DNA from 3 places in the Streptomyces sp. XD-27 genome. Region 1 is predicted to be linked to each of the others. Evidence: riboswitches for the same ligand, from Rfam matches in the RefSeq annotation. Region 1 holds a riboswitch; each other region holds the start of a gene.

Region 1 (7,268 bases):
CGGGGGCGAGCGGGAAGCGGGAGAAGTCGACGGTCAGCAATGGGGTCTGCTTTCGTCCGGCGGGTGGCAGGCGGTCGGTCGGGGCGGGCGGGGGGGGGACGGCGGACCGGGCGGGCCGTCCCCGTAGGTCAGGTGAGCTGCCGGGGCGGGGCGGTGGCCGGTCGCGGCATCCCGGCGCGGGCGGTGGCACGCCGCGCCTCGATGGCGGCGCGGTAGTGCTCGGCGGTGCCGCGGGCGGCCTGTTCCCAGGTGAAGCGGGCCAGGACGCGGTCCCGGCCGGCCGCGCCGAGTCTGCGCCGCAGGTCGGCGTCGCCCAGCAGCCGGCCGAGCGCGGTGGCCAACGCGTCCGCGTCACCGGGCGGTACGGCCAGGCAGGTCTCGCCGTCGGGGCCCGCGACCTCCGGGATGGCGCCGCCGGTGGTGGCGACCAGCGGGGTGCCGGTGGCCATGGCCTCGGCCGCCGGGAGGGAGAAGCCTTCATATAGAGAGGGGACGCAGGAGACCTGGGCGCCGCGGACGAGGTCGACGAGTTCGGCGTCGCTGATGCCCTTGACGAACCGGACGGCGCCGTCGAGTCCGTGCCGGGCGACGGCGTCGGCCACGGGGCCCTTCTCGGGCCGCTTGCCGACGACGACGAGGTGGGCGTCGGGCCGCTCGGCGCGGACCTTGGCGAGCGCCTCGACGAGATGGACCAACCCCTTGAGCGGGACGTCGGCGCTGGAGGTGGTGACGATCCTGCCCGGCACCTCGGGGACGGCCGGGTCCGGCGAGAACAGCCGGGTGTCCGCGCCGATGGGGACGACGTGGATCCGGTCCGGGCGCACGCCGAGGTCTTCCATGATCTCCTGGCGGGAGGAGCCGGAGACGGTGAGCACCGAGGGCAGCCGGGCGGCGACCCGCTTCTGCATGCGGGTGAAGCCGTACCAGCGGCGCACGGACAGGCGGCGCTTCCAGGTGGTGGCCGCGGCGAGCTCCAGTCGGCGGTCCACGGTGATGGGGTGGTGGATCGTGGTGACGAGCGGGAAGCCGATCCGGTCCAGGCCGAGCAGCCCGTAGCCGAGGGTCTGGTTGTCGTGGACGACGTCGAACTCACCGCGCCGGGCGGCCAGGTGGCGGCGGGCGCGGAGGCTGAACGTCAGCGGCTCGGGGAAGCCGCCGGTCCACATGGTGCCGACCTCCAGGGCGTCGACCCAGTCGCGGTACTCCTCCCGCCGCGGCGTGCGGAAGGGGTCGGGCTGCCGGTAGAGGTCGAGGCTGGGCAGCTCGGTGAGGGGCACGCCGTCGTCGAGGACGGGGTACGGCTGCGCGCCGATGACCTCCACGCTGTGGCCGAGCCGTGCCAGCTCGCGCGACAGATGGCGCACGTACACGCCCTGGCCGCCGCAGAACGGGTTCCCTTTGTAGGTGAGCAGCGCGATGCGCAGCGGCCTGTCGCCGGTCACTCGCGGCCCCCTTCTCGGTGCAGTTCAGCGGGAGCGTATCCGCAAGCAAACGGCTAGAACAAGTTTCACTTACGGATCGCCGGAGAAGTCTCGAAGATACCTGCCCATGCCACCTTCCCCCGGGGCAGGACAGGTGATCCGCGCCACTGGGGGCCGCCCTCGGCCGGCCTGCCGCGACGACGTGAATGACTCGCGCCGTTCCTCCGGCCCTGCCATCATGCACGGAGTCCGCAGCCTGCAGACGGAACGCACCGAAGTAGGACACATGACCGCAGAAGCCAAGCCAGCCTCCTTGCAGCTGACCGAGCGGCAGGAGGCGCGTCGCCGCCGGATCCTGCACGCCAGTGCCCAGCTGGCGAGCCGCGGCGGCTTCGACGCTGTGCAGATGCGCGAGGTGGCCGAGTTGTCCAGCGTGGCGCTCGGCACGCTCTACCGCTACTTCCCCTCCAAGGTGCATCTGCTCGTCGCGACGATGCAGGACCAGTTGCAGCAGATGCACGAGACGCTGCGGAAGCGGCCGCCCACCGAGCGGGAGCCCGCCGCCCGGGTCGCCCAGACCCTGATGCGCGCCTTCCGCGCACTCCAGCGGGAGCCGCACCTGGCGGACGCGATGGTGCGGGCCCTGACGTTCGCGGACCGCTCGGTGAGCCCGGAGGTGGACACGGTCTCCCGGCTGACCACGGCCATCATCCTGGACGCGATGGGGCTTCAGGGCCCGCCCACGGCGGAGCAGTTGTCCGCGGTGCGGGTGATCGAGCACACGTGGCACTCGGCGCTGGTCACCTGGCTGTCGGGGCGGGCGTCGATCGCCCAGGTGAAGATCGACATCGAGACGGTGTGCCGGCTGATCGACATCACCGCGCCACCGGGCAGGACCCACTCCCCGAGCTAGTCCTCCGGAGGGAAGACCGGTTCGCCCGTGCCGCTCAGGCGCAGCAGGACGGCCTCGACCGGGCAGCCCTCCGCCGCGCTCAGCACCGCGTCCGAGGCCGGCACTTCGGCGTCGGACGGCCGCGACCGACGGGACGCGTCGAGCCGGAACGCCTCCGGCGCCGTATGGACGCACATCCCCGAGCCGACACACAGCGCGCGGTCGACCTCCACCCGCCAGCGGTCCCCCGTGTCCGGCGTATCCGCCGTGTCCCCCATCACCTCAGCCCTCCCAGTCGGCGGGCAGATGGATCGTCTGGTGCTCCAGGTAGGCGGCGAACCCCTCGGGGCCGAACTCCCGCCCCAGGCCGGAGTTCTTGAAGCCGCCGAACGGGCCGAGCATGTCGAGGCTGAAGGTGTTCACGGAGAACGTTCCGGTGCGGATGCGCCGGGCCACGCCGATGCCGCGTTCGACGTCGGCGGTCCACACGCTGCCGGAGAGCCCGTAATCGGAGTCGTCGGCGATCCGCACCGCCTCCTCCTCGCTCTCGTACGGCAGCAGGCAGATGACGGGGCCGAAGATCTCCTCACGGGCGATCCGCATGTCGTTGCGGACGTTCCCGAAGAGGGTCGGTTCGACGTACCAGCCGGTCTCGGGGGAGGCGGGGCGGCCGCCTCCGGTGAGCAGTTCGGCGCCCTCGCGCCGCCCGAGGTCGATGTAGTCGAACGAGCGCTGCTGCTGGCGGCGCGCGACCAGCGGGCCGACCTGGGTGGCCGGGTCGAACGGGTCCCCGACGACCAGCGCGGAGGCGGCGGCCGCGAGGCGTTCGGCGATCTCCGCGTAGTGGTCGCGCGGGGCGAGGATGCGGGTCTGGGCAACGCACGCCTGGCCGTTGTTCATCCACGCGTTGGGGACGATGCCGCCGACGGCGGCGTCCAGATCGGCGTCGGGCAGGATGACGGCCGCCGACTTGCCGCCCAACTCCAGCGTCACCCGCGTCAGTCGGCGGGCGGCGACCTCCATGACGCGCCGGCCCGCTGCCACGGACCCGGTGAACGACACCTTGTCGACGCCCGGGTGCCCCACCAGGTACTCGCCGACCTCCGGGCCCGCGGGCAGGACGGACAGCACGCCGTCCGGCAGCCCCGCCTCGGCGGCGATCTCCGCGAGCAGGTACGAGTCGAGCGGGGCCTCCGGGGAGGGCTTGAGGATCACCGGGCAGCCGGCCAGCAGCGCGGGCGCGAGCTTGGCCGCGGCCACGAACTGCGGGGCGTTCCACGGCACGACGGCCGCCACCACCCCGACCGGGGCGCGCCGCACCAGCAGCGGCCCCAGGATGCCGGTGCGCCGCTCCTCGTAGCCGGTGTCGCGGGCGACCGCGAGGGCCGCCTCCCACACCATCACCGCGCCGAGCGCCTGGCCGAGGACGCTCCAGGAGTACGGGCTGCCGTTCTGGGCGGTGACGGTCCGGGCGACCTCCTCGTGCCGGGCGGCGAGCGCGTCCTTGATCCGGGTGACGACCGCGATCCGCTCCTTGGGGTCGCTACGCGGCCAGGGGCCGGCGTCGAAGGCGGCGCGCGCGGTGGCGACCGCCCGGTCCACGTCCTCGCGGGTGGCGTGCGGTACGCGGCCGATGACCGCCTCCGTGTGCGGTGAGACGACCTCGATGGTGCCGCGGCCCGCGGGTTCGGCCGGGGCGCCGCCGATGACCAGGTGGCCGTACTCGACACGGCCGTTCGCGGGGTCCGTCATGGTGGGAACCTCCAGGGATTCGGCCGCCGCCCGGCTCCGGACAAATAACTGACGCTACGTCAGAAACTGATACCAGTTCTCGCTATAGTGGGCAACGGCCGTGCGGCGACAGGGGGTTGACGTGACCGATGAGGCGACCGCTCCGGTGACCTCGCACGGCGGCGGCGTGTGGAGCATCCCGGTCCCGATCCCCGGCAACCCGCTCGGCCACACCCTCGTCCACGTCCTGGACACCGATCGCGGCCCGGTCCTGATCGACACCGGCTGGGACGATCCGACGGCCTGGGACGCACTCACCACCGGCCTGACCGCCTGCGGCACCGCCGTGTCGGACATCCACGGCGTCGTCCTCACCCACCACCACCCCGACCACCACGGGCTCTCCGGCCGGGTGCGCGAAGCGTCCGGCGCGTGGCTGGCCATGCACGCCGCCGACGCGGCCGTGGTGCGCCGCACCAGCGCCGCGGCGCCCGGCCGGTGGCTCGACTACCTCACCGACCGGCTCGCCGCCGCCGGGGCGCCCGCGGACCACCTCGCCCCGCTGCGCGCCGCCCGCGCCGCGGGACGCGCCGGCGACCTGCCCGGCCTCGCCGCCGCGCTGCCCGACCGGCACATCGCCCCCGGCGCCCTCCTCGACCTGCCCGGCCGCAGGCTGCGGGCCGTATGGACACCGGGCCACACCCCGGGCCACGTCTGCCTGCACCTGGAGGAGGAGCATCCGGCGGGCGCGCCCGGCAACGGCCGGCTGTTCTCCGGCGACCACCTGCTCCCGGGCATCTCCCCGCACATCGGCCTCTACGAGGACCCGGACGACGACGGACCCGCGGGGAGGCCGACCCGCTCGGCGACTACCTCGACTCCCTCGGCCGCGTGGGCCGGCTCGGCCCGGCCGAGGTGCTCCCGGCCCATCAGCACGCGTTCACCGGCGCCGACCGCCGCGTCGGCGAACTGCTCGACCACCACGCCGACCGCCTGGCCGGCGTACGGGACCTGCTGGCGACCCCGCGCACGCCCTGGCGGCTCGCCGAGCGCATGCGCTGGAACCGCCCGTGGGCGGACATCCCGTACGGCTCGCGGAACATCGCGGTCGCGGAGGCGGAGGCGCATCTGCGGCACCTGGTGAAGCGGGGGCGGGCGGCGGCGGTGCCGGGCACCGACCCGGTCGCGTACCAGGCGGTGTGAGTCCCGCGTGAGTCCCGCCCGGCGCCGGGTGGTCCTCCGACCTCCCGGTAAGGCGCCGGTTAAGGTGGGCGTGCACAACTTCATGCGTGACCGATCGGGGAAAGCCGGTGCGATTCCGGCGCTGACCCGCAACCGTGAGTACGGCCCGCGCCCGCCGGTACGGCTGGCCGACCGTATGAGCCGGAGCACCCGTCGGCCACACCGAAGGCTCCCGCGCACCGGTCGCCGACGCGACCGGTGCGCGGCACCGTCGAGGTCTACGGAGCTGAGCCCGGTGCCACCGTGCGCGTGCCGCGCACGGGTGGACGGCCGTGTCTCAGCTGCGTGCAGAACACCGCGAACACACACCGAGAGGCACCGTCCATGAACGTACGCCGCAGCGCCGCGGCCCTGGCCGTCTCCGTCGTCCTCGGCGCGGCCGCCGCCCCGGCGGCGTTCGCCGACGACGCCCCCTCCCCGAAGCCGAAGCAGTCCGCGCTGCCGCAGGGGCTGTACGGGACCAAGGACCCCACGTACGACGGCGTGTGGCGGCAGTCCCTGGCGCTGCTCGCCCAGGACGCGGTCGGCGTCACCCCGGCGGAGTCGGGTGTGAAGTGGCTGGCCGGGCAGCAGTGCGCGGACGGCGGCTTTGTGCCGTTCCGGCACGAGACCGCCACCCCGTGCACGGCGAAGAACGTCGACAGCAACGCCACCGCGGCCGCCGTGCAGGCGCTCGCCGCGGTCGGCGGGCACGGCGCGGCCGTCGAGAAGGGCGTCGGCTGGCTGAAGAAGAACCAGAACGAGGACGGCGGCTGGGGGATGAACCCCGGCGGCGACAGCGACGCCAACTCCACGGCCGTGGCCGTCGGCGCGCTCGCCGCCGCCGGGCAGGACCCGGCGAAGATCGCCTCCGCGAAGGGCGGCAAGACGCCGTACGACGCGCTGCTCGCGCTGCGGCTGGGCTGCGACGCGAAGAAGGACGAGCGCGGGGCGTTCGCGTACCAGCCCGGTAAGGGCGACCTGGCCCCGAACGACGTGGCCACCGTCGCCGCCGCGCTCGGCGCCACCGGCCAGGGCTTCGTGTTCGAGCCGGTCGGCAGGGACGACGACGAGGCGGTCGAGCCGCTGGAGTGCGGAGCGGGCGCCGACAAGAGCGACACGAAGGCCAAGGGCGCGGCCGCGGCGGAGGACGCCGCCGACGCGGCGGACGCGTACCTGGTCGCCAAGCTGGCCGGGAACGGCCAGCACCTGATGGCCGCCCTGCCCGGCCAGGACCCGAAGCCCGACCTCGGCAGCACCGCCGACGCGGTGCTCGCGCTCGCGGCGGGCGAGCATCGGGCCGCGGCCGCCAAGCCGCTCGCCTGGCTCCAGGGCAAGGACAGCGGCGCGGTCGCGTGGGCCAAGGACGACCCGGGCGCGCTGGCCAAGCTGATCCTGGCCACCCGCTCGGTCGGCGGCGACCCGCGCGACTTCGGCGGTACGGACCTGGTACGTGCGCTGAACGCCACCGGCCCCAAGCCCGCGGCCGCCTCGGACCACTCCGGCACGCAGAAGCAGGCCGACGAGGACAAGAAGAAGGACGACAAGGGCGACAGCCCGTTCGGCCTGTGGTGGTTCATCGGCGTGTGCGCGGTCGCGGGCATCGGCATCGGCTTCCTGCTCAGCGGCCGGAAGAAGCAGCAGCTCTGATGGCTGAACGGTCCGTGGCACGGCGTCCGTACGGGCGGGACGCGCCGGCCAGGCCGGTCGCGCTGGTCTCGTCGCTGTGCGCCGGGCTGCTGCTCGTCGTCCTGGGCGCCGCCCCCGCGCACGCCCAGGGCTACCGCTACTGGTCGTTCTGGGAGCGGGACGGCGACGCGTGGACGTACGCCACCCAGGGGCCGTCGACCGCGCGGCCGGACGACGGCGAGACCATCGGCTTCCGGTTCGCCGTCAGCGAGGACTCCCGGAACGCCGCCCAGCCGCGCGGCGCCGCCGACTTCGACGCCATCTGCGCGGGCACCCCGGCCAAGGGCGACGCCAAGCGGGTCGCCGTCGTCATC
Region 2 (7,268 bases), 520 kb from region 1:
ACCAGCAACGGGCTCTCCCCGTGGTCGGCGACGGCCGCCGCGGTGTCCACCCACAGCCAGGTGGCCTCCTCGCGGGTGAGCACCCGCAGGGTGTCCTCCGGGTCGCCGCCTTCGAGCTCGGCGAGCCAGAGCAGCGCGTACGGGCGCAGGAACGGCTCGTCGACGACGGCGCGCACGGCGGGCTCGGCGGGCGCGCCGACCACACGCAGCGCTTCGAAGGCGAGGCCGCGCAGCAGCGCGTCATCGCCGCGCGCGGCGTCGAGGAGCTCGGTGACGGCGCTGCCCGCCGGGCGGGCCGCGAGCCAGGCCCGGTACTCGGCGCGGGCGGGGCCCGGGGTGAGCCGGGCGCAGCCGCGGAGCATGTCGGCGGCGGACTGCTCGATGTTTCCGGCGGGGCTCTGCGCGGCGACGCAGATCTGCTCCAGCTTGACCCACACCGCCCAGTTGCCGAGCGGGGTGAGCACGGCCTCGCGCCGATCATGGGCCGTGCCGGGGCCGGGGACCGGGCGGACCACGAGGGAGCCGACGGAGGCCAGCGCGTCCAGGGCCCAGTCCAGGAGCGCGGCCAGGGTTCCGGCCGCGTCACCGGGCGCCGCGGGCTCACCGCCATCCGGGCGCGGGGCCGCCGGGGAGTCACCCGCGCGGGGGGCCGCGGCCGGCGCGGCTTCGGCGCCCGCCCTGCCGCCCTCGCCGCCCTCGCCGCCGGGTGCGGGAGCCGCGGCGTACGGCACCTCGCAGCGCTCCGTACGGAGTTCCGCGACCCGCTGTTCCAGCATGTCCAGCAGGACCGGCAGTTGTACCGGGCCCGCCGACAACTGGAGCAGGGAGAGCAACTGCGGTACGGCCTCGACCACTTCCGCCACCGCGGCGGGTTCGGCGTCCTCCGGCGCGGGACGGGCCAGGGACCAGGCGTCCAGGAGCGCCACCCAGCCGCGCAGCACGGCGGTGTCGTCGCGGTCCCACGCCCGGAGCCGCCAGCCGGGGCGGGCGGTGTTCCCGTGCGGTTCCACGAGCCCGACGAGCCGGGCGCGGTCCCACTCGGCCCGCACCTGCTCCGGGGTGCCGCCCAGGGCGGCGGCGGCCCGTTCGGCGGCCTCGGCGGAGAGCGTGCCGGGCGCGCCCCGCTCTGTGGCCCAGCGGGCGACCCGTACCGCACCGGCGAGTTGCGCCCGGGCCTGCCGGGCGAGTTCCCCCGGCAGCGGGGTGCCCTCGGGCGGGCGCGGGGCCGGGCGCTTGGCGCCGCGGGGTGCCATGCCCCGGCGGGCAGCGGCGATCGGCTGGTGGGGGACGAGTCGGAGCCGGGAGTCGCGCGGAGTACGGGACGTCACGGGCTCAGTCTCGCCGCTGACGGCCCGAAAGCCCAATCGGAACCCGTCCGGCGGATTTCCCGGCCGCCGCCGGGACGCTACGGCCGATCCGCGGTCGCCGCGCCGGGCCCGTGTGCGCGCCGGCCGCGCCCGCGGTTCGCGCACGCTACATCAGCGGTGTCAGGAACCGCCTCAGCGTCTCTTCGTAGCCGGGCGGGTCGGCGTTCCACATGGCGGCGTGCGGAGCGTGCGGAACGGTGTGAAGGGTGACCAGGTCGGTGCGGAGCCGGGCCAGTTGGCGCGACGGACCCCAGGGCGCGAGGGTGTCGTCCGGCCCGTGCAGGATCAGCGTCGGCACGGACAGCTGCCCGGGGTCCACGTGGTCGGAGCCGGGGGGCTGCGGGCCCGCGTGCCCGGCGCGGCCCCGCGGCCGGAGGCGCCCGTGGGCGGCCCGGACCGCCAGCGGCAGCAGCGCGGTGGGGACCCGGTAGGCGGCGAGGGCGCGCACGGTGGCCTGCCAGTCGAGCACCGGCGAATCCAGCACCAGCCCGGTGATCCGGTGCCGCAGCGCGGAGTCGGCGGCGGTGCGCAGCGCCATCGAGGCGCCGGTGGACCAGCCGTAGAGGACCACGCGCCGGGCGCCGTACCGCACGGCGTAGCGGACGGCGGCGTCCACGTCGTGCCACTCGGCGTCGCCGAGGTAGCCGGCGCCCTGGGAGGTACGGGGGGCGCCGGGGTCGCCGCGGTAGGCGAGGTCGAGGACGGGGAAGCGGTGCCGGTGCAGGAAGGGCAGGACCACCATGGGGTGTTCGCGGGTGGCGCCCAGGCCGTGCACGGTGATCACCCAGGTGGCGCGGGCGCCGGGGACGAACCAGGCGGGCAGCGCGCCGAGTTCGCCGGGGACGTCGACGTCGGCGTGGTCCAGGCCGAGGGCGTCGCGGGGGTTGCCGGCGTACACCTGCGGGGTCAGCCGCACCCGGGCGCCGGGGGCCAGCGCGCCGTGGGTGATCCGCTCCAGGCGGCGGACCACGCAGTCGACGGGGTGCGGGACGTCGGTGAGGACCGGGCCGACGACGGCGTGGACGTCCTGCCCGGTGATCCCGTAGCGCCCGGGGCGCTGCGCGGCGAAGCTGCGGGTCAGGGTGATCCGGCCGTCACCGGCGGCGTGCACGGTGAGCGGCGGGTCGTGGGGCAGGGGCCGGTCCGGGGTGGGCCTGAGCGCGGCGTCGCCGGCGTACCGTCCGGCCGCCAGCGCGGCCGCTCCGGCACCGATCAGGGTGGTGGCGGCCGCGGCCGCCGCGGTACGCAGGCGCACCACATCAGTGTGGGCGCGGACGGGGGAAGCGGCCAGCGGACGTCCCCGCGCGGGTGACGGCGCGGTCTCGCCACCGGCTTCGGCCGTACGGGGCGCTCGACGTCCCCGCGCGGGTGACGCCGCGGGCACCGGGACCGCGCGCCGGGACCGCGCACCGGCCCGCCCGGCCAGTCAGACCCGCCAGGATCGTCAGGCTCCGCCCGGCCCGCGAGGCGCCGTCACCTATGTCACATGCGTCACTTCCGCCCCGGATTACCGCAGGCGCACGTGATCTGTCGCACGCCCCCTCGGCCGCGTCACCACCAGGCCCGACCCAGTTCACCTTCCGTTCACCCTGTATCCCTACGGTCGCCGTGCCACTGACACCGAACGATTGCCTGGGTGAATGGAACACATCACGCTTCTCATCGGGATCGTGATCATCACGGCCTTGGTGTTCGACTTTACGAACGGCTTCCACGACACGGCCAACGCCATGGCCACCACCATCTCCACGGGCGCGCTCAAGCCCAAGACGGCGGTCGCGATGTCGGCGGTGCTGAACCTCGTCGGCGCCTTCCTGTCCGTCGAAGTCGCCGCGACCATCTCCAAGGGCATCATCGACGAATCCGGGATCCAGCCCGAAGTGATCTTCGCCGGGTTGGTGGGTGCGATCATCTGGAACCTGCTGACCTGGCTCGCGGGGCTCCCCTCCAGTTCCTCCCACGCACTGTTCGGCGGTCTGATCGGCGCGACCGTCGCCTCGGTCGGCTTCGGTGCCGTGCACGGCGACGAGGTCGTCATGAAGGTCCTGATCCCGGCCGTCGCCGCGCCGGTCGTGGCGGGCCTCGCCACCCTGCTGGCCACCCGGCTGACCTACGCCGCGTCCCGGAAGACCGACCCCGAGGCCAGCGCAAAGGGCTACCGGGCCGGGCAGATCGCCTCGGCCGGGCTGGTCTCCCTGGCCCACGGCACCAATGACGCGCAGAAGACCATGGGTGTGATGACCCTGGCGCTGATCACCGGCGGCGCGCTGGCCCCGGACTCGGACCCGCCGCTGTGGGTCATCGCCTCGGCCGGTATCGCCATCGCGCTCGGTACGTACCTGGGCGGCTGGCGGATCATCCGCACGATGGGCAAGGGCATCACGGACATCCAGCCGCCGCAGGGCTTCGCCGCCCAGTCCGGCGCCGCGGTGACCATCCTGGCCTCCTCCCACATCGGGTTCGCGCTCTCCACCACCCAGGTCTGCTCCGGCGCCGTGATGGGCGCGGGGCTCGGCCGCAAGGGCGGTGTGGTGCGCTGGTCGACCGCGGGCCGGATGGCCGCCGCCTGGGTGCTGACCCTGCCGGCCGCCGGTCTGGTCGGTGCCGCGGCCGCACTGCTGGCGAAGCAGGGCGACTGGGGCGTCACCGCCGTCGCGATCCTGGCGGGCGCCGCCTGCGCCGCGATCTGGGTGGCCTCGCGCCGCAAGCCGGTGGACCACACCAACGTCAACGACACCGGTGTGGACGCGGCCGAGCCCGCGGGCGTCGTCACCACCGCGCTCCAGGCGGTCGCCCCGCCGCCGGCCGGGCCGGTGGCCCCGGCCGCCGCGGACCAGCCGTCCGAGGCCCCGGCACCCGCCGAGCCGGTCTCTCCCGCCCCCGCCGCGCAGGCGACGGCCTGACGCCCCTCGGCAAGGTAAGGAAGCTTCCATGAACATCGACTGGGCGGCTCTCGGCCAGGTCTTCGGCGTCAGCCTCGTGGTGACCGTGGCGATGGTCGGGGTCTTCACCCTCGGCATCGTCGGCACCTCCCGCACGCCGCAGCGCGAAGGGCAGCCGGAGGGCGCGGTGGCCGCGACCTCCGGCTCCGCCGGCACGTCCGCCGTCGCACGCACCCTCGGGTACGCCTGCTACGCGGTGTGCGCGGCGGTCGTCGCCTACGGCATCAACCTCATCGTCAACGGCTGACGGCCACCCGCGCCGCAGCCCCTCGTGCCCCGGGACACCCGTCCCGGGGCACACCCGCATGCCGGGCCGCGGGCGAGATGCCCAGGTCAAGAGTGAGTTGACGGCCGTTCCCGCAGCATGGTGGACTGCCGAGGCCAAACGGCGGCAGGAGAGGAAGCCGGTGCGAGTCCGGCGCGGTCCCGCCACTGTCACCGGGGAGCGCTCCCCCACCGTGAGCCGAGGTCACAGGCCACAGGTCACGGCTCGTCGTTACGGGACCGCCACGCGCGGTCCGCGTCACGCGGGCCGGAAGGCCGGGGGAAGCGCCGATCCGGGAGCCAGGAGACTCTCACCGCCGGTTACGTCGAGCCAGGGCGCGGACCCTGAGTGAGGACACAACGCCATGCCCGGCACCGTCATGCCGCCGCCCGCCTGCGCGGCTCCGCCGACCGCGGCCTTCTCGGCCTCGGGCTTCCCGACCTCGGCGCTCCCGGCCACGGCGTTCACGACCGCGGACCTCCCGACCGGGACTCTCTCCGCCGCGGTCCTCACGCCCCTGGTATCCGGCGCCGCCTCCTGCCGAGCGGCCCACCGAGGCGTGACGGCGGGCTGAGGCGATGCGCGCCGACCACGCCGTGTCCTTCGCGAGCGGCGCCGCCCTCGGCTTCGCGTGCGACCTGGCCTTCGGCGATCCGCGCCGCGGCCATCCCGTGGCCGCCTTCGGACGGGCCGCCGCCGCCGTCGAGCGGCGGCTCTGGCACGACCACCGGGGCTACGGGGCGCTCCACACGCTGCTGTGCGCGGGCGGGGCGGCCGCCGGTGCCGCGTTGCTGACCCGTACCGTACGGCTGCCCGCCGCCGGACCGGCCCGCACCGCCACCGGACCGGGGCGCACCGCCACCCCCGGCCCTTCCTCCTCCCCCGCCGCACGGTCCCTGTCCCGGGCCGCCGACATCGCGCTGACCGCCGCCGCCACCTGGTCCGTGCTGGGCGGCACGTCGCTGCGCCGCGAGGCCCTCGCCATCGGTGACGCGCTCGCCGCCGGCGACCTGGCCGCCGCCCGGGCGCGGCTGCCGCACCTGTGCGGGCGCGACCCGCAGGCGCTGGACGGGCAGCAGATCGCGCGCGCGGTTGTGGAGTCGGTGGCCGAGAACACCTCCGACGCGGTCGTCGGCGCCCTGGTGTGGGGGGCGATCGGCGGCGTACCGGGGCTGGTGGGCTTCCGCGCCGTCAACACCCTGGACGCCATGGTGGGCCACAAGTCGCCGCGCCACCGGCGGTTCGGCTGGGCGTCGGCCCGGCTGGACGACGTCGCCGGGTGGCCGGGCGCCCGGCTCACCGCGGCGCTGGCCACCGTCGCCGGGCCGGACCCGCGCGGCGCGCGGCGCGTGTGGCGCGCGGACGGCGGCACGCACCCGAGCCCCAACGCGGGCCCCGTGGAGGCGTCCTTCGCGGGCGCGCTGGGGGTGCGGCTCGGTGGCACCCTCGCCTACGGCGGCCGGGTGGAGCACCGGCCCGTACTGAACGCCCACGGGCGGCCGGTGGAGGTCCCCGACATCGCGCGCGCGGCCCGACTGTCGCGCCGGGTGGGAGCGCTGGCGCTGGCCACGTCCGTCGCGGGACGGCTGGCGGTCTGCGCCCTGCGGTCGGCCCTCTCGGACGGCGGCCGACGAACGGTACGGCCGAAGGCGGCTGGACCGGGGGCCGCCGGATGAGCGGCCACGCGCACCAGGACGCGCGCCAGAGCACCGGCGCCCGCGTCGGGCAGGCGTCCGGCGGGGCGTGCCTCTCCCGACGGACGCGGCGACCGCGAGGAGCGGTCGCCCGGCCACGGCAGGTGGCGGCGAGCGGCCGCCGGGAAGGACGCGGCCCGAGCGGCCCCGGCGATGCGGCGCGGTGCCGTCCCGAGCCCCGCACAGGCGCCGGGAGCAGGCCGTACGCCGCCCCGTCGGCCAACGCGTATGCGCGGGCGCGGGCGGCCTCATGGTCCGCCCGCAACGGGGCGCGGCGCGCTCCGCGCGCTCGCGCCGTCCGACCCAGGCGCCCCGCGCAGTGGGGCGCGCCGTACGCCTCGCACGCGCCGTACGCCTCTTGTACGCGCGCCGCGCAGGCGAACGCCGCGCTCACGCAGTACGCGTCCGGGCCGCGTGCCGCGATGCCGCGCCGGGCATGGTCTACCGCGGGCGGCGCCCCGCACACAGCGCGGCCGGCGGCCGCGGGAAGGGGGACCCTATGAGCGGCGGCCGAAGCCGCCTCGGCGGTGGCCTGCTGGTCGCGGGGACGACCTCGGACGCGGGCAAGAGCGTGGTGACGGCGGGCATCTGCCGGTGGCTGTCCCGCAAGGGCGTGTCCGTGGCGCCGTTCAAGGCGCAGAACATGTCGCTGAACTCGTTCGTCACCCGCGACGGCGCCGAGATCGGGCGGGCGCAGGCGATGCAGGCCGCGGCCGCGCGCGTGGAGCCGAGCGCCCTGATGAACCCCGTCCTGCTCAAGCCGGGCGGCGACCGCAGCAGCCAGGTGGTGCTGCTGGGCAAGCCGGTGGGCGAGCTGAGCGCGCGCGGCTACCACCAGGGGCGCCAGGAGGCGCTGTTCGGCACCGTCACCGAGTGCCTGGAGGAGCTGCGCCGCACCCATGACGCGGTGATCTGCGAGGGGGCGGGCAGCCCGGCCGAGATCAACCTGCGGCGCACCGACATCGTCAACATGGGCATCGCGCGGGCCGCTTCGCTGCCC
Region 3 (7,268 bases), 3.3 Mb from region 1:
CGCTCAAACAAACGGAGAAGAAATGCGCAAGCTTCAGAAGGCTGCCGTGGTGGTAGCCATGCTCGGCAGCGTCGGCTTCGTTGGCGCCGGCACTGCCGCGGCCGGCGGCCACGGCCCGGACATCGACGTCAAGCAGCACAGCTCCTGCAAGTCGCACGACCTCAACGTGAACGTGCTGGGTGGCATCAACATCCTCGGCAACCTCCTGGGCAACCTGTTCGCCGAGGGCGAGAACGGCAACGCGTACGCCAAGACGGGCACGAGCCAGGACTGCAGCAACCACGCTCTGGGGCACTGAGCATCGCGCCCAGCAGGTGAGTAGGTAAGTGACATGGGTCCCGGCGTCCGAGCCACAAGCCCGGCGCCGGGACCCATCTCTGATGTTCTGCCAGTCCGGCCATCGATCACAAAGGATGACTCATGGTCAGTTGGAAGAAGGTGGCACTGGTCGCCGCGGTATTCGCGGGTCTGACGACGACATACGCGGGCGCGGCACAGGGCGCCCCAGGCGCCGCCTGCGAGCGGGACGACAGCGGCAACGTCGTCTGCAACGACAAGACGGACTACCGCAGCAAGGACGGCAAGTACCACGTCCGCCAAGTCCAGTCATGTGTGACCGGACTCCTGTGGGGGAAGCTGCCCCGGCCTACGGATCTGCTCTTCGACTGGGTGCAGTACGAGGAGCACCCGAAGCCGCAAGAGAAGGCGCGTGTGGACTGCTCCAACCACGCACCGAGAGACGACAGGGAGCGCTGAGCCATCGTCGCGGGCGCTCTTCTCACATAGTGGATGGCCGGAGCCGGGTGGGGACCCGGTCCGGCCATCGGCCGCTGCCTGTCAGAACTCGTCGTCGAACGAGACCGAGCCCTCGACGGCGACCTGGTAGGCCGAGGCGCGCCGCTCGAAGAAGTTGGTCAGCTCCTGGACGTTCTGCAGCTCCATGAAGGAGAAGGGGTTCTCCGAGCCGTAGCGGACCGGCAGTCCGAGGCGGACCAGCCGCTGGTCGGCCACGCACTGCAGGTACTCGCGCATGGAGGCGGTGTTCATGCCCGGCAGGCCGTCCCCGCACAGGTCGCGGGCGAACTGCAGCTCGGCCTCGACGGCCTCCTCCAGCATCGCGGTGACCTGCTTGCCCATCTCCTCGTCGAAGAGGTCCGGCTCCTCCTCGCGGACGGTGTCCACGACCTGGAAGGCGAAGTCCATGTGCATGGACTCGTCCCGGAAGACCCAGTTGGTGCCGGTGGCCAGGCCGTGCAGCAGGCCGCGCGACCGGAACCAGTACACGTACGCGAAGGCGCCGTAGAAGAACAGGCCCTCGATGCACGCCGCGAAGCAGATCAGGTTCAGCAGGAAGCGGCGCCGGTCCGCCTTGGACTCCAGCCGGTCCAGCTTCTCGACCTCGTTGATCCACTTGAAGCAGAACTGGGCCTTCTCCCGGATGGACGGGATGTTCTCCACCGCGTCGAAGGCGGCGGCGCGGTCGTCCGGGTCGGGCAGGTAGGTGTCCAGCAGCGTCAGATAGAACTGGACGTGCACGGCCTCCTCGAAGAGCTGCCGCGACAGGTACAGCCGCGCCTCGGGGAGTTGATGTGCTTGTACAGCGTGAGCACGAGGTTGTTCGCCACGATCGAGTCACCGGTGGCGAAGAACGCGACCAGGCGCCCGATCAGGTGCTGCTCGCCCGGCGAGAGCTTGGCGAGGTCGGCCACGTCGGAGTGGAGGTCGACCTCCTCCACGGTCCAGGTGTTCTTGATCGCGTCACGGTAGCGGTCGTAGAAGTCCGGGTACCGCATCGGTCGCAGGGTGAGTTCGAAGCCCGGGTCCAGGAGGTTCTTGGGCTTTGCAGGGGTCGTCATTACTGGCAGGCCTCGCAGGACTCGGGGTTTTCCAGGGAGCAGGCGATCGCCTCGGCGTCGGGCGTGGCCTGCTGGGCGGGGATCGGGGCGGCCGCGGTGGCCCCGTTGGCGCGCGCGGACTGAGCGATCCGGGTCGCCGGGCGCGAGCGCAGGTAGTACGTCGTCTTGATCCCCTGCTTCCAGGCGTACGCGTACATCGAGCTGAGCTTGCCGATGGTGGGCGACGCCATGAAGAGGTTGAGCGACTGGCTCTGGTCGAGGTACGGGGTGCGCGCGGCGGCCATGTCGATCAGCGCGCGCTGCGGGACCTCCCACGCCGTGCGGTACAGGTCGCGGATCTCCTGCGGCACCCAGCCGAAGTCCTGGACCGAGCCGTTGGACTCGCGCAGCGCCTCGCGGGTCTGCGCGTCCCACACGCCGAGCTGCTTGAGGTCGTCCACCAGGTAGGAGTTGACCTGGAGGAACTCACCGCTGAGCGTCTCGCGCTTGAAGAGGTTGGAGACCTGCGGCTCGATGCACTCGTAGACGCCCGCGATGGACGCGATGGTGGCCGTCGGCGCGATGGCCAGCAGCAGCGAGTTCCGCATGCCGGACTTCGACATCCGCGTACGGAGCGCCTCCCACCGCTCGGGCCACGTCATCTGCGCGCCGGCGTAGTGGTCGGGGTGCAGGACGCCGCGTGCGGTGCGGGTCGCGGACCAGGCCGGGTGCGGCCCGTGCCGCTCGGCGAGGTCGCAGGACGCCTCGTAGGCCGCGAGCATGATGCGCTCGGAGATCTTGGTGGACAGCGCCTTGGCCTCGGCAGAGTCGAAGGGCAGCCGCAGCCGGAAGAACACGTCCTGCAGGCCCATCAGGCCCAGGCCGACCGGCCGCCAGCGGGAGTTGGAGGCCCCGGCCTCTTCCGTGGGGTAGAAGTTGATGTCCACCACGCGGTCGAGGAAGGTGACGGCGGTACGGACCGTGCGGTCCAGCTTCTCCCAGTCCATGTCGCCGTCCGCGCCCAGGTGCGCGGCCAGGTTGACCGAGCCCAGGTTGCACACGGCCGTCTCGCCGTCGTCCGTGACCTCGAGGATCTCGGTGCACAGGTTGGAGGAGTGGACGACCTTGCCGGGCTCGGCGGTCTGGTTCGCGGTGCGGTTGGCGGCGTCCTTGAACGTCATCCAGCCGTTGCCGGTCTGCGCGAGGGTGCGCATCATCCGCGCGTACAGCTGCCGGGCGGGGACGGTCTTGATGGCCTTGCCCTCGGCCTCGGCCTTGCGGTACGCGGCGTCGAACCGCTCGCCCCACAGGTCGACCAGCTCGGGCGTGTCGGACGGCGAGAACAGCGACCAGTCGGCGTCGGCCTCGACCCGGCGCATGAACTCGTCCGGGATCCAGTGCGCGATGTTGAGGTTGTGGGTGCGGCGGGCTTCCTCACCGGTGTTGTCCCGCAGCTCCAGGAACTCCTCGATGTCCGCGTGCCAGGTCTCCAGGTACACGCAGGCCGCGCCCTTGCGTCGGCCGCCCTGGTTGACGGCGGCGACGGAGGCGTCCAGGGTCCGCAGGAACGGCACGATGCCGTTGGAGTGCCCGTTGGTGCCGCGGATCAGCGACCCGCGGGCGCGGATGCGCGAGTACGACAGGCCGATGCCGCCGGCGTGCTTCGACAGCCGCGCCACCTGGTGGTAGCGGTTGTAGATCGAGTCCAGCTCGTCCAGCGGCGAGTCCAGCAGATAGCAGGACGACATCTGCGGGTGGCGGGTGCCGGAGTTGAACAGGGTGGGGGAGCTCGGCAGGTACGACAGCGTGCTGGTGAGCCGGTACAGCTCGCAGACGTCCGCCAGCGCCCGGTCGGACAGGTCCTCGGCCAGCCCGCAGGCCACGCGCAGCAGGAAGTGCTGCGGGGTCTCGACCACCTGACGGGTGATGGGGTGGCGCAGCAGGTAACGGCTGTGCAGGGTGCGCAGGCCGAAGTAGCCGAAGCGGTCGTCGGCGCCGTCGGCCAGCGTCTTGTCGACCAGGGTGTCCAGCCGGGCGGCGTGCGTCCGCACGAAGGCGGCCGTGGAGTCGGCGATCAGGCCCTCGCGGTGGCCCACCTCGACGGAGGCGGAGAAGGAGACCGCGCCCTGCCCGGCCGCCTCCTCGGCGATGGCGAGGGTCAGCAGCCGGGCGGCGAGCCGGGAGTACTCCGGCTCCTCCGCGATCAGGCCGGCGGCGGCCTCGGTGGCCAGGGCCCGCAACTCCGCCTCGTCCGACCCGGCGTGCCGGCCGCGCAGCGCGGCGGCGGCGACCTTGCCGGGGTCGGTGGCGGGAAGATCCGCGGTGAGATCGGTCAGGGTACGCAACAGGGCGGTTCCGGGCGCGTCGGCGGCGGCCGCGGAGTCCTTGGAGTCCTGGGCCGCTGAAACCGGATCGGCGGGCGCGATGGTCACGGAAGTGCTCTCCCTCGCTCGGCTGGGGGGCCAGGAGGGGTGGTGCGCGATGGTCGCGTACGGGCGTGCCGCACCGGAGCAGGGCATGCCGCGCAGCGTCCACCGGCCCAACCCGCGAGGCCCGGACGTGTTCGAGGCCGTCGGCAGGTAGTCGGACTTCACGCGCACGCAAAAACACACACGTACACCGTTGCGGGACAGTTCCGGATTCGCACCGGATTCCCCTGCGGCGACAGCGAGGATGAGCATACATCTTGTGTTGACTGCCGCACGCGCCACCACATGTTGTGTCACTCGGTTTGAGCTTTCGCACGAATGTGCTATATCGGGAGGCTGTTGGCGGCGTGCGCCGGCATGCGGAAGGGGCGCGGCGAGAGCGCCACGCCCCTGTCCTCCACGCTACCGCGCGGCCGTGCGCCGCGCGCCGTCAGTGTCCGCCCGGCGCCTTCACGGCCGCCCCGGCCGCCTCCACGGGCCGCTCGGCCCTGACGCCCGGGTCGCCCGCGTCCGCCCTGTAGTCCTCCGGGGAGGTCTCGTCGATGCCGTCGGGCGCCTTCAGCGCCCGCAGGACGACGGTCAGGGCGACCGTGACGGCGACGTTCAGGACGAAGGCGGTCAGACCGATGTAGCCGATCTCACCAATGCCGGGGATCTCCTTCTGGCTGCCGCCGAAGTGCTTCTGGGTGGGGCTCGCCACGCCGTACGCCGCGACCGTGCCGTAGACCATGCCGACCGCCCAGCCCGCGAGCAGCGCCCAGCGGTGGAACCAGCGGGTGAACAGACCGCCCACCAGCGCCGGGAAGGTCTGGAGGATCCAGATACCGCCCAGCAGCTGGAAGTTGATCGCCACCGTCTTGTCCATGGTCAGGACGAAGGCCAGCGCGCCCACCTTGACCAGCAGGGACACCAGCTTGGAGACCTTCGTCTCCTGCTCCGGCGTCGCGTCGGGCTTGAGGAAGTCCTTGTAGATGTTGCGGGTGAACAGGTTCGCCGCGGCGATCGACATGATCGCGGCCGGCACCAGCGCGCCGATGCCGATCGCGGCGAACGCCACGCCCGCGAACCAGTCCGGGAACATGTCCTCGAAGAGCTGCGGGATGGCCAGCTGCCCGTTGTCCACCTTCACGCCCGCCGCGATCGCCATGAAGCCCAGCAGCGCCAGCAGCCCGAGCATCAGCGAGTACAGCGGCAGGATGGTGGTGTTGCGGCGGATCACCTCGCGGCTGCGGCTGGACAGCGTCGCGGTGATGGAGTGCGGGTACATGAACAGCGCCAGCGCGGAGCCGAGTGCCAGCGTCGCGTACGCCCATTGCGAGGCCTCCGGTGGCGTCAGCGCGCCGCGCGGCTTCCCTGTCGCCTCGTTCGTCTGCGAGAACGCATCCCCGGCCTTGGCGAAGATGTCGTCGAAGCCGCCCAACTTGATCGGGATGTAGATGATCGCCACCACGATGACGATGTAGATCAGGGTGTCCTTCACGAACGCGATCAGCGCCGGGGCGCGCAGCCCGGAGGAGTAGGTGTACGCCGCGAGCACGCCGAAGGCGATGAGCAGCGGCAGGTCCTTGATGAACCAGTTGGTGTCCTCGCCGCCGCCGACGCCCATCACGTCCAGCACCGCCTGGATGCCGACGAGTTGCAGCGCGATGTAGGGCATCGTGGCGAGGATGCCGGTGACCGCGACGGCCAGCGACAGGCCCTTGGAGCCGAAGCGGCCGCGGACGAAGTCGGAGGTGGTGACGTACCCGTGCTTGTGGGACACCGACCACAGGCGGGGCAGGAAGGTGAAGATCAGCGGGTAGACGAGGATCGTGTACGGGACGGCGAAGAAGCCGGCCGCGCCCGCCGCGTAGACCGCGGCCGGTACCGCGACGAAGGTGTACGCGGTGTACAGGTCGCCGCCCAGCAGGAACCAGGTGACCCAGGTGCCGAAGCTGCGGCCGCCGAGACCCCACTCGTCGAGGTTGTTGGCGTTCTCGGCCGCCCGCCATCGCGCGGCCATGAAGCCCATGACGGTGACGGCCAGGAAGAAGAAGATGAAGACGGCGAGCGCCACGCCGTTCACGCCGTCGTTCACTTCGCCGCACCCCCCTCGCGGGACGCGCTCAGCGCCCGCTTCTCACGGCGGACCAGGACGTACGCGATCGCCGTCAGCCCGGTCGAGATCAGCACCCACAGCATCTGGTACCAGTAGAAGAACGGGATCCCGAACGCCTTGGGGTCGACCTTCGCGTACGAGCCGACCCACAGCATCGCGACGAACGGCGCGACCAGGCAGAGACCGATCACCACACGCGCGGGTGTGACGACCGGTCTGGTGCCGTTCGTTCCGGGTGTTTCGGGCATGGCGGCTCCGTCCCCTTGGCTTGATCACCTGCGGTAATGCGCACGAAATCTAAGCCAGCGGTATGGTGCCCGTCACTACCCGTCCGTATATCGGTATGACAAATACCGGCCAGCCGCCGCGGCCGGGTTCCGGCTGAGGTTGTCAGTCGGCTGCGGGCCGCTGCAGTCGTGCCACGCTGTGCTGTCCCGGGGCGGTGACATCAGCGGCTCCGCCGCGGGCCCCCGGACCCCCAGCCGGGTTCCGGCCGGGGCCGTCAGTCACCCGCGGGCCGCTGCAGTCGTGCCACGAACTTGTAGCGGTCGCCGCGGTAGACCGAGCGCACCCACTCCACCGGCTCGCCGTTGGTGTCCAGCGAGTGCCGGGACAGCATCAGCATCGGCAGCCCCACGTCCGTGCCCAGCAGCCCCGCCTCGCGCGGGGTGGCCAGCGAGGTCTCGATGGTCTCCTCCGCCTCGGCCAGGCGGACGTCGTACACCTCGGCCAGCGCGGTGTACAGCGACGCGTACTTCACCAGGCTGCGCCGCAGCGCGGGGAAGCGCTTGGCCGACAGATGCGTGGTCTCGATCGCCATCGGCTCGCCGCTGGCCAGCCGCAACCGCTCGATGCGCAGCACCCGGCCGCCCGTGGTGATGTCCAGCAGTTCGGCGAGCCGGTCGT

Evidence for each region. A riboswitch is a leader RNA that binds a small molecule or an ion and turns the genes downstream of it on or off. The one in region 1 is predicted to bind cobalamin.
Region 2: linked by a shared signal. The riboswitch ahead of Q3Y56_RS06940 (hypothetical protein) and the one ahead of Q3Y56_RS09350 (prenyltransferase/squalene oxidase repeat-containing protein) in region 1 are both predicted to bind cobalamin.
Region 3: linked by a shared signal. The riboswitch ahead of Q3Y56_RS23685 (ribonucleoside-diphosphate reductase subunit alpha) and the one ahead of Q3Y56_RS09350 (prenyltransferase/squalene oxidase repeat-containing protein) in region 1 are both predicted to bind cobalamin.

What each region holds. Positions count from the first base shown of each region.
Region 1 is NZ_CP130713.1:2,150,578-2,157,845, forward strand. Features, by position in the region: gene Q3Y56_RS09320 (class I SAM-dependent methyltransferase) at 1-40, opposite strand, end outside; gene Q3Y56_RS09325 (glycosyltransferase family 4 protein) at 129-1,442, opposite strand; gene Q3Y56_RS09330 (TetR family transcriptional regulator) at 1,708-2,334, shown strand; gene Q3Y56_RS09335 (ferredoxin) at 2,331-2,591, opposite strand; gene Q3Y56_RS09340 (aldehyde dehydrogenase) at 2,596-4,065, opposite strand; partial or broken gene Q3Y56_RS09345 (MBL fold metallo-hydrolase) at 4,187-5,247, shown strand; cobalamin riboswitch at 5,322-5,459, shown strand; gene Q3Y56_RS09350 (prenyltransferase/squalene oxidase repeat-containing protein) at 5,611-6,915, shown strand; gene Q3Y56_RS09355 (SCO2322 family protein) at 6,915-7,268, shown strand, end outside.
Region 2 is NZ_CP130713.1:1,629,041-1,636,308, forward strand. Features, by position in the region: gene Q3Y56_RS06920 (hypothetical protein) at 1-1,328, opposite strand, end outside; gene Q3Y56_RS06925 (alpha/beta hydrolase) at 1,474-2,622, opposite strand; gene Q3Y56_RS06930 (inorganic phosphate transporter) at 3,008-4,270, shown strand; gene Q3Y56_RS06935 (hypothetical protein) at 4,299-4,556, shown strand; cobalamin riboswitch at 4,706-4,884, shown strand; gene Q3Y56_RS06940 (hypothetical protein) at 4,939-5,148, shown strand; gene Q3Y56_RS06945 (cobalamin biosynthesis protein) at 5,153-6,250, shown strand; gene Q3Y56_RS06950 (cobyric acid synthase) at 6,768-7,268, shown strand, end outside.
Region 3 is NZ_CP130713.1:5,434,192-5,441,459, forward strand. Features, by position in the region: gene Q3Y56_RS23670 (hypothetical protein) at 23-298, shown strand; gene Q3Y56_RS23675 (hypothetical protein) at 421-756, shown strand; partial or broken gene Q3Y56_RS23680 (ribonucleotide-diphosphate reductase subunit beta) at 838-1,856, opposite strand; gene Q3Y56_RS23685 (ribonucleoside-diphosphate reductase subunit alpha) at 1,856-4,267, opposite strand; gene Q3Y56_RS23690 (hypothetical protein) at 4,272-4,418, shown strand; cobalamin riboswitch at 4,392-4,533, opposite strand; gene mctP (monocarboxylate uptake permease MctP) at 4,695-6,341, opposite strand; gene Q3Y56_RS23700 (DUF3311 domain-containing protein) at 6,338-6,610, opposite strand; gene Q3Y56_RS23705 (GntR family transcriptional regulator) at 6,865-7,268, opposite strand, start outside.